Regions from separate parts of the Robertmurraya mangrovi genome, predicted to be linked through region 2. Evidence: a T-box and tRNA genes for the amino acid it is inferred to sense, from the RefSeq annotation. Region 2 holds a T-box; the other holds one or more tRNA genes.
What was found. The T-box of region 2 lies ahead of thrS (threonine--tRNA ligase). A T-box ahead of a tRNA ligase gene usually reads a tRNA of that ligase, here a tRNA-Thr.
Positions count from the first base shown of each region.

Region 1: it has a tRNA-Thr gene. The T-box ahead of thrS (threonine--tRNA ligase) is inferred to sense a tRNA for this amino acid. The anticodon was not compared.

Region 1 is NZ_JAXOFX010000002.1:391,293-395,707, forward strand. It holds gene SM124_RS05015 (iron-sulfur cluster biosynthesis family protein) at 129-458, shown strand; gene SM124_RS05020 (hypothetical protein) at 593-1,129, shown strand; gene SM124_RS05025 (alpha/beta hydrolase) at 1,165-2,088, opposite strand; tRNA gene SM124_RS05030 (tRNA-Glu) at 2,452-2,526, shown strand; tRNA gene SM124_RS05035 (tRNA-Val) at 2,615-2,690, shown strand; tRNA gene SM124_RS05040 (tRNA-Thr) at 2,749-2,824, shown strand; tRNA gene SM124_RS05045 (tRNA-Lys) at 2,844-2,919, shown strand; tRNA gene SM124_RS05050 (tRNA-Arg) at 2,955-3,031, shown strand; tRNA gene SM124_RS05055 (tRNA-Ala) at 3,051-3,123, shown strand; tRNA gene SM124_RS05060 (tRNA-Ser) at 3,187-3,279, shown strand; tRNA gene SM124_RS05065 (tRNA-Gly) at 3,284-3,357, shown strand; tRNA gene SM124_RS05070 (tRNA-Ile) at 3,362-3,438, shown strand; tRNA gene SM124_RS05075 (tRNA-Asn) at 3,475-3,549, shown strand; tRNA gene SM124_RS05080 (tRNA-Ser) at 3,560-3,650, shown strand; gene SM124_RS05085 (undecaprenyl-diphosphatase) at 3,823-4,415, shown strand, end outside.
Region 2 is NZ_JAXOFX010000006.1:30,578-34,992, reverse strand. It holds gene SM124_RS10925 (NAD-dependent succinate-semialdehyde dehydrogenase) at 1-1,274, shown strand, start outside; T-box leader at 1,374-1,604, shown strand; T-box leader at 1,834-2,060, shown strand; gene thrS (threonine--tRNA ligase) at 2,089-3,312, shown strand; gene SM124_RS10915 (STAS domain-containing protein) at 3,700-4,191, shown strand; gene SM124_RS10910 (hypothetical protein) at 4,407-4,415, shown strand, end outside.

The DNA.
Region 1 (4,415 bases), on a different contig from region 2:
ACCTTTAATGGTAAAGAAGATACGTGAAAAAAGCAAATAAAAATAAATAAAATGGGCAAAGCAAGAACTTTGATTGTTTATATAGGTTCCACTAGAATATTCATATGACATCGGAAGGAGTTCTACGCATGAAAATTACACTTACAGAGCAAGCAAAAAAGAAAATAGAAGAAAAGTTAGATGGAGGAACAGGCTATTTAAAACTGAAATATGACACAGAAGGCTGTGGTTGCGTAGTCAGTGGAGTAACAGCTTTATGGTTTGTTAAAGAAGTAGACGAGGGGGATCGGGAAGTACAAACGAATGGTCGTTCCATCTACGTAGAAAAATCAAAAGAAGTCTTTCTTGACGATATAATGACTATTGATTATTCCTCTAGTGCAAATTGCTATCAATTAAAAAGTCCTAATCAGTATTTAAATCCAAGGATGAGCTTTTTAATAAAAACAAATCTTTAAATAGGAAAATCTCATTTTATTCCCTATTATACCCCTGACAAAGGGGCTAAAAACGCAAAAAAGTGAATGTTTCTCTTGTCCTTTACATTAAATGGTATTAATGCGTTTTACCATCAATGGGCAGGAGGGACAAGATGAAAGTAAAGAAAGTAATGGTTGTTGTGGTGAGTGTATGGTTACTAACCGCTTGTATGCCTCTCGGTTTGGAGGAGGCTATTCAAAAAGAGATTCCTTTTAATGTTGCAAGGGTCTTACACAAAGAAGAAGTACCCCATGGTGTAGTCATTTTATATACAACAAAGCAAGAAAGTAAATTAGGAGAATTTGAGACCATAACAGCTGCCTTTTTAAAAGGAGACGACCAAAATGGCTGGAGTAATGCGGGGAATAACCATTGGGATTATTATGAACACAAACAGTTTACCACTTATAAAAAAGCTTTTTATGATTACGACACAAAAGGTAAGCTAGAAAATAAAATCAGTCTCTTATTAGGGAAAATTGAAAATAAAAAGATTAGGAGCATAGAAGTTGCCGGGAAAGAATATGAAGAGGCTAAAGTGATTGAAGTAGATGGTGTAAGGTACTATTATCAGTTTGGAGAGTATTCAAAGGTAAGAGGGTTAAGCAAAAACGGTAAAGTAGTGTATAGGACAAAGCTTCCTAATTAACTAAAAAAAGAAGAAAGAGACTACAAGGGTAGCCTCTACATAGGAACATTTAATGGGAGAATGTGATCGCGCAAAAATTCATCAAGCATCTTTTCATAATCAGCTTTATTTTCATTGAGTGATTGGGCGTGAACGCCGTTCATTGCCATAAATAATTTTTTTGGACCTTTTTTCCTCTCAAACAACGCTTCAGTCATGGAAGGTAAAATGAAGTCATCTTTTTTACTATGAATAAACAAAATAGGCTTTTTTATATTCTCTATAACGGAAATTGGAGAAACATCACGTAAAGAATATCGATCTCTCATTCGAAGAAAAATATTTGCAATAGGAATGACGAGCTGAGAAGGGATTTTAAGCTCCACTTTAATTCTGTGAGCCAGCTGTTCCTTAAAGTCAGAGAAAGGACAATCGGCAATATAGAAATCAGCCCCATCCTCTAATAACCCTGCATATAAAATCATTGTTGCTGCTCCCATGGATTCTCCGTGTATACCTAATTGTATACTTGATCCTTTTTCTGCTTTTAACCAATCAACTACTGCTTTTAAATCATATTTTTCGTAGTAACCATAACTCGTAGTTTTTCCTCCTGATTCACCGTGCCTACGATGATCGTATATCACGCAATTAAACCCTCGCTCTAAAAAGAGATTCATGTACTTCACTGAATTTAATTTGTTTTCTGTTACACCGTGACAAATAATTACATATCGATCAGCTCGATACGGTTCTACAACAATAGCTTTTAATGAATAACCGAAAGGAGAAGAAATTAAAACTTCTCTTTTTGGTAGTTCATCGTAGTGTAATGGATTAAGTCTTCCAGCTTCTTTTTCACGATTTAAAATAAATAAATCATCTTTCCTCTTCAAAAACATAAGGCGGTTCGTAAAGTACAAGCCAAATGTTGCTACGAAAAAGATAAATGAAAAAAGGAAACGAATAGTTCTTCTCAGAAGACATCACCCCTTTGAACCTGTTTAAATTATTTTACCACTTAGAGGGAAATTTAGACAAAAAATCAACTTAAAGTAGGAGATTCGAAAATTTAATGAGGAAAGCACCTCTATAAAATAATAATAAATTAAAATAGTTCCTAAAAAATGAGTAGGAGACTAGAAAAAAATCAGCCCAATGTTTATTGAAAATATTATTGACATAACATTATAATTGATAGTAATATAAGAAATCTCGACAGGATAATAAAATATTTCAAAAGAGATTCATACAAAAAAACGTTGACAACAAAGTAGTTGTTATATATAATTTATAACTGTCGCAGATTCATTAATAACTATTCTAAAATAGTTTTAAATAATGGCCCATTGGTCAAGCGGTTAAGACACCGCCCTTTCACGGCGGTAACACGGGTTCGAATCCCGTATGGGTCACCAAGTTTTTTTTACGGAACGTAGTGGAGTAAAAAGAAAACTTCCTTAATCCTTTACGAAACGTAGTGGGATAAAAAGAAACTTCCTTCAAGGAGGATTAGCTCAGCTGGGAGAGCACCTGCCTTACAAGCAGGGGGTCGGCGGTTCGATCCCGTCATCCTCCACCAAAACTTTTTTACGAAACGTAGTGAAGTAAAAAGAAACTTCCTTTTTCAAAACATTCATGCCGGTGTAGCTCAGTTGGTAGAGCAACTGACTTGTAATCAGTAGGTCGTGGGTTCGACTCCTATCGCCGGCACCATTTATTCAGAAAATATTGAGAGCCATTAGCTCAGTCGGTAGAGCATCTGACTTTTAATCAGAGGGTCGGAGGTTCGAGTCCTCCATGGCTCACCAAAGCTTTTTGCGATAGCAAAAGAATTTTTCCATACGCGCCCGTAGCTCAATTGGATAGAGCGTCTGACTACGGATCAGAAGGTTATGGGTTCGACTCCTTTCGGGCGCGCCATTATCACTTATACGACTATGGGGCCTTAGCTCAGCTGGGAGAGCGCCTGCCTTGCACGCAGGAGGTCAGCGGTTCGATCCCGCTAGGCTCCATCTAGATTTTTTCACGAAACGTAGTGTAGTGAAAAGAATCTTCCTTAACGTTTCCATAATTACGGAGGTATACCCAAGTCCGGCTGAAGGGATCGGTCTTGAAAACCGACAGGCGGGTCAAACCGCGCGGGGGTTCGAATCCCTCTACCTCCTCCATTTTGCGGGTGTAGTTTAATGGTAAAACCTCAGCCTTCCAAGCTGATGTCGTGGGTTCGATTCCCATCACCCGCTCCAATTGGGGCCTATAGCTCAGCTGGTTAGAGCGCACGCCTGATAAGCGTGAGGTCGATGGTTCGAGTCCATTTAGGCCCACCAGATAATCCTAAATAAAGAAGAATCAATACTAACTATTCCGCAGTAGCTCAGTGGTAGAGCATTCGGCTGTTAACCGAACGGTCGTAGGTTCGAGTCCTACCTGCGGAGCCATTTTTTATATGGGGAAGTACTCAAGAGGCTGAAGAGGCGCCCCTGCTAAGGGTGTAGGTCGGGTAACCGGCGCGAGGGTTCAAATCCCTCCTTCTCCGCCATACATAAATTGTAATTCAACACTAATCAAAAGATGGTTAGTGTTTTTTGTACTATAAAGGCTTTTCTTGTTAAGAATCTTTTCTTATTAAGAAATAAATAAGATTTCGTTAAGAAGGAATTAAAACTCTCGAGGTAAGATAGTCCTATACGACTTAATTCAGGAGGTACATTGTGGGAGTTTCAGAATTGAATATTCATCTCTTTAGAAAAATAAATGATTTAGGAAAAGAATACACATATTTGAATCCGTCATTTGTCATTATTACTGAATATATGGTGATTTTTTTAGCCCTGAGTGTGGTTTACTTTTGGTTTACGAGAACCGAAAATAATAGAATGATGATTATATCTGCTTCTTTTGCTTTTATTCTTGCTGAAATAATAGGTAAGACAGCAGGTAAGTTTCATTCTAATCTTCAACCATTTGCAGAATTATCGAGTGTAAATCAATTAATAGATAAAGCAATCAATAATTCTTTTCCAAGTGATCATACAATCCTTTTCTTTTCGTTTTGCGTTTCTTTCATGCTTTTTAAGAAGAAAGCAAGCTTCTTGTGGATTTTGTTAGCCATGCTAGTTGGACTTTCTCGAATTTGGGTGGGAGTTCATTATCCTTTTGATGTTCTGGTGGGAGCTTTAGTAGGCAGTATCTCAGCAGTACTAAGTTATATTCTAATACAGAGAGTAAAACTATTTAATAAGCTTCTTGAGATATATGAAAAAGTTGAAAAAAATCTACTTCCTGTAAAAGAAAAATCAAAGGA
Region 2 (4,415 bases):
CATATCTCAAATGGTCTAAGTTAACCGCCTATGAACGCTGTGATTTATTAGAACGTTACTATGACTTAGTGTTAGAAAACGAAGATGAGTTAGCGAGAGTGTTAACGTTAGAAATGGGAAAACCCCTTCATGAAGCAAAAGGAGAAATTAAATACGCTGCCTCCTTTTTAAAATGGTTTGCAGAAGAAGGGAAACGAGTGTATGGACGCACCGTACCAAGTCAGCATGGGGACAAGAGATTACAGGTAATTAAAAAGGCCGTTGGAGTGGTAGGAGCGATTACTCCATGGAATTTCCCTGCCGCCATGATTACAAGAAAACTAGGGCCAGCCCTTGCAAGCGGTTGTTCTATTGTCATTAAACCAGCAAAACAAACTCCGTTAACAGCCGTCTTTCTAGTAGAATTAGCGGAAAAAGCGGGTATTCCAAAGGGTGTTGTCAATTTAGTGACAGGAAATGCGTCGAAAATCGGAGATGAGCTTTTAAGCAATCCACTCGTGAAAAAAATTACTTTTACTGGCTCAACAGAAATTGGCCGAGTGTTAATGGAAAAAGGGGCTAAGCACATCAAGAATTTATCCCTCGAACTTGGAGGACATGCGCCAATTATCGTACTCGATGATGCAGACCTTGATCTAGCTGTAAAAGGAACCATGGCTTCTAAATTCCGTAATGCGGGTCAAACTTGTATTTGTGGAAATCGAATTTACGTTCAAGAGAACATTTACGAAGAGTTTATCACACGTTTTGTTGAAGAAGCGAGCAAGTTGAAGGTTGGAAATGGCTTGGATGAAGGGACAGATATTGGTCCGATCATTGACAAAAACGGCTATCAAAAAGTTGAAGAGCATGTCCAAGATGCGTTAAGCAAAGGGGCGACTTGTGTTTTAGGAGGGGAAGGAACTCCGAAAAATGGAGCTTATTTTTACCCGCCGACCGTATTAAAAGATGTGAATTCAACTATGTTAGTGATGCATGAGGAAACGTTCGGTCCTGTTGCTCCCATTCAAAAATTTACAACGGATGAAGATGCGGTTGAATTAGCTAACCAGTCACCTTATGGACTCGCAGCTTATGTTTTCTCAGAGAGCAATAGAAGGGGCACAAAAGTTGTAGAAGCGTTAGATTATGGAATTATTGGCTGGAATGACGGTGCTCCATCAACTGCACAAGCCCCATTTGGTGGAATGAAAGAAAGTGGAATGGGCCGTGAAGGTGGTATAGAGGGATTGGAAGAGTATTTAGAAACAAAGTATGTTTCCATAGGTGTATAAAGTTTGCAGCATTTCAGCAAAATGAGCATACACTATAAAAAAAGTTCTTGACTTCCTAAAAATACTAATTTAATATCAATAAATAACATTCATATGGTAAAAAATGCATGGATAAGGACATGAATCATCCTTAATTTTCTTTACTAGAGAACAGGGTCATAGGCTGGGAGCCCTGAAGAAAAGAGAATGATTTACCACCTTTGAGCAGTTATGGGGAAAGAATATATTCAAGTAACCATAACCGGGAGAACCGTTAACTTTTTTAGAGCGTAATGTTACTTTCATACATTACGGAACTAGGGTGGAACCACGACCGCACTCGTCCCTTTTATGAGGATGAGTGCGTTTTTTTATGGGCTTTTTCTAAAACATAGATGATTCTAACTTCAAAGATTACCTAAAATAAATTTGCTCTATAAAGATTTTTTAAATTTGTTTTAGAAAAAGCCAAGTGTCTACATTTGTAGCACTTACTTACAACACAGGGTAAAAATCGGCTTTAAGATTTTTACAAAGACAACAATCATGATCGAAATAGGTTTATGGAACAAATTAATACGATAGAGCGTTGAAGAGGACATGAATGATTTTCCTATTTCTTTATCAGAGAACAGGGTCATAGGCTGAGAGCCCTGAAGAAAAGAAAGTCATTTACCACCTCCGAGCTATTATGGGGAACGAGAAGATCAAGTATCCATAATCGGGAAACCGTTAACTTTTTGAGCGTAATGTCACTTACATGCATTACGGAATTAGGGTGGAATCACGACCACACTCGTCCCTTAACTAGGGATGGGTGTGGTCGTTTTTTTATATAAAAAATCATTTTAAGGAGGAAACAAACATGTCAGTAGAAATGAATCACAGAAAGTTAGGTCAGCAATTAGAGCTATTTGCATCAATGGAGGAGGCTCCTGGAATGCCATTCTTTTTACCAAATGGGATGGTGTTGAGAAATGAGTTAGAGTCGTATTGGAAAAGGAAGCATCAGCTTGCGGGTTACCAGGAAATTAAAACTCCGTTTATGATGAAGCAAGAGCTATGGGAGCAGTCAGGGCACTGGGATCATTATCATGAGAATATGTATTTTTCTAATGTGGATGAGCAAAATTACGCCATTAAGCCGATGAACTGCCCTGGGGCGATCTTAATTTTTAACAGTAAAAGAAGAAGTTATCGCGAGTTACCGGTTCGATATGCAGAATTAGGTTTAGTTCACCGCCATGAATTATCCGGTTCACTAAATGGCTTATTGAGAGTACGTTCCTTCACTCAAGATGACGCGCATTTGTTTGTTAGAGAGGATCAAATCGAATCAGAGATTGATAAGATATTGGATTTAATTCATGAAGTTTATTCTAAGTTTGGATTTAGTTATAAGGTGGAGCTTTCTACTCGTCCGGTAAAGTTTATAGGATCACCTGAAAAATGGGAACAGGCTGAAAAGGCGCTCGAATCTGTTTTACAGAAAAAAGACTTTAACTATCAGGTTAATGAAGGAGACGGGGCGTTTTACGGGCCAAAAATTGATTTTCATATCCTCGATTCCCTTGGTCGCAGCTGGCAATGCGGTACAGTTCAACTAGATTTTCAAATGCCGGAAAAGTTTGATTGTCAGTATATTGGTGAGGACAACAAACCCCTTCGCCCAATCATGATTCACCGAGCGATTTATGGTTCACTAGAAAGGTTTATGGCCATCTTAATTGAACACGTAGCTGGAGAGTTTCCCCTTTGGTTAGCACCTATTCAGGCAAAAATATTACCGATTTCTGACGCACATCTTGAATATGCATATGAAGTTCAAGGACAGCTCCAAGCATTAGGATTCCGAGTTGAGGTAGACAACAGGGTGGAAAAAATTGGTTTGAAAATTAGAGAAGTTGAATTACAAAAGGTGCCATATGCATTTGTCGTTGGTGATAAAGAAGTAGAGAAAGGAATGCTTGCTGTAAGAAAACGTAAGGAAGGGAATATCGGAGAAATGAGTCTAGAACAAATCATCAATAAATTTGAAAAAGAAAGAGGGTCATACTAAATTGGACACCACCACCGACACCAGACTTTTAACACTTATATTATATAGAAGGAAAGGGTACAAGTTGAACATATTTCACAACGTACCCTTTTCCCCCATAATCCTTCAAACAAAATCGGTCCTACATCCCATCATATAAATGAAAATCTCCAAAACTAAAAATAATGAAGTATCGTCCCATTTTACTGTTTTAAAGTTATAGTTATCACTCATATAATGTTATAATTTCTTTAAATAGAGGCTCTTTTTAAATTTATTGTAAGACGCATGATTACAGAGTTTCAAAGTTTGTTATTTTTAGAAATAGCCTTTTTACCTAAATAGGAACATTCATAAACGATTACTATAACCGTTATGGTGAAAATAGCAAAGGGTAGGGGAAACAAAATGTCAGAAATCCAAGAGCTGCAAGAGGAAGTTATAGCGCTAAAAGAGGAGATCAATCAGTATAAAAAAATCATTGAATCTATGTCCGTCCCAGTGATTCCATCCATTCTTCCTGAGACAGCATTATTACCCATTACGGGGCAGTTGTTGCCTGATAGATTAGAGTTAATTACTACTAAAATTTCACAAAGAGTTTATGATGACGAAATTAACACGATCATTATTGACTTTAGTGGAATAGGTAAAAGTGAAATCGGGGAATTAGAAGTTTTAGGAGAGTTTATATCAAAGCTTTCCCATACGTTGAACTTACTAGGGGTAGAAGTTCTTTTTGTTGGATTTAGACCAGAAGTGACAAATGAAATTGTAAAATCGCAGATGAATGCTGCAAAGGAACTGAAAACGTTCTTAACATTCAGGGCAGCTCTTCAGTATTTAATGAAGGTGAAGGGATTAAAGTTAGTTAGTGAAACCGAGGGAATTGTCGAATAAATTTTTAAAAACCCTTGCTTCTATTTAGTGGCAGGGGTTTTAATTTAGTATGGCTTAGTATGTAAATATACATAAATCGACAATAATTTTATTATGTAAACAAGGTGGAATTTATAATAAATCCACCATAGGGTAATATGATTAAATTTTAGCTGTTTAGTTTTAAAAGAGATGATATAATGTAGGGAAAAAGTTGTCGGATTGGGGGAGATACTGTGGAAGAA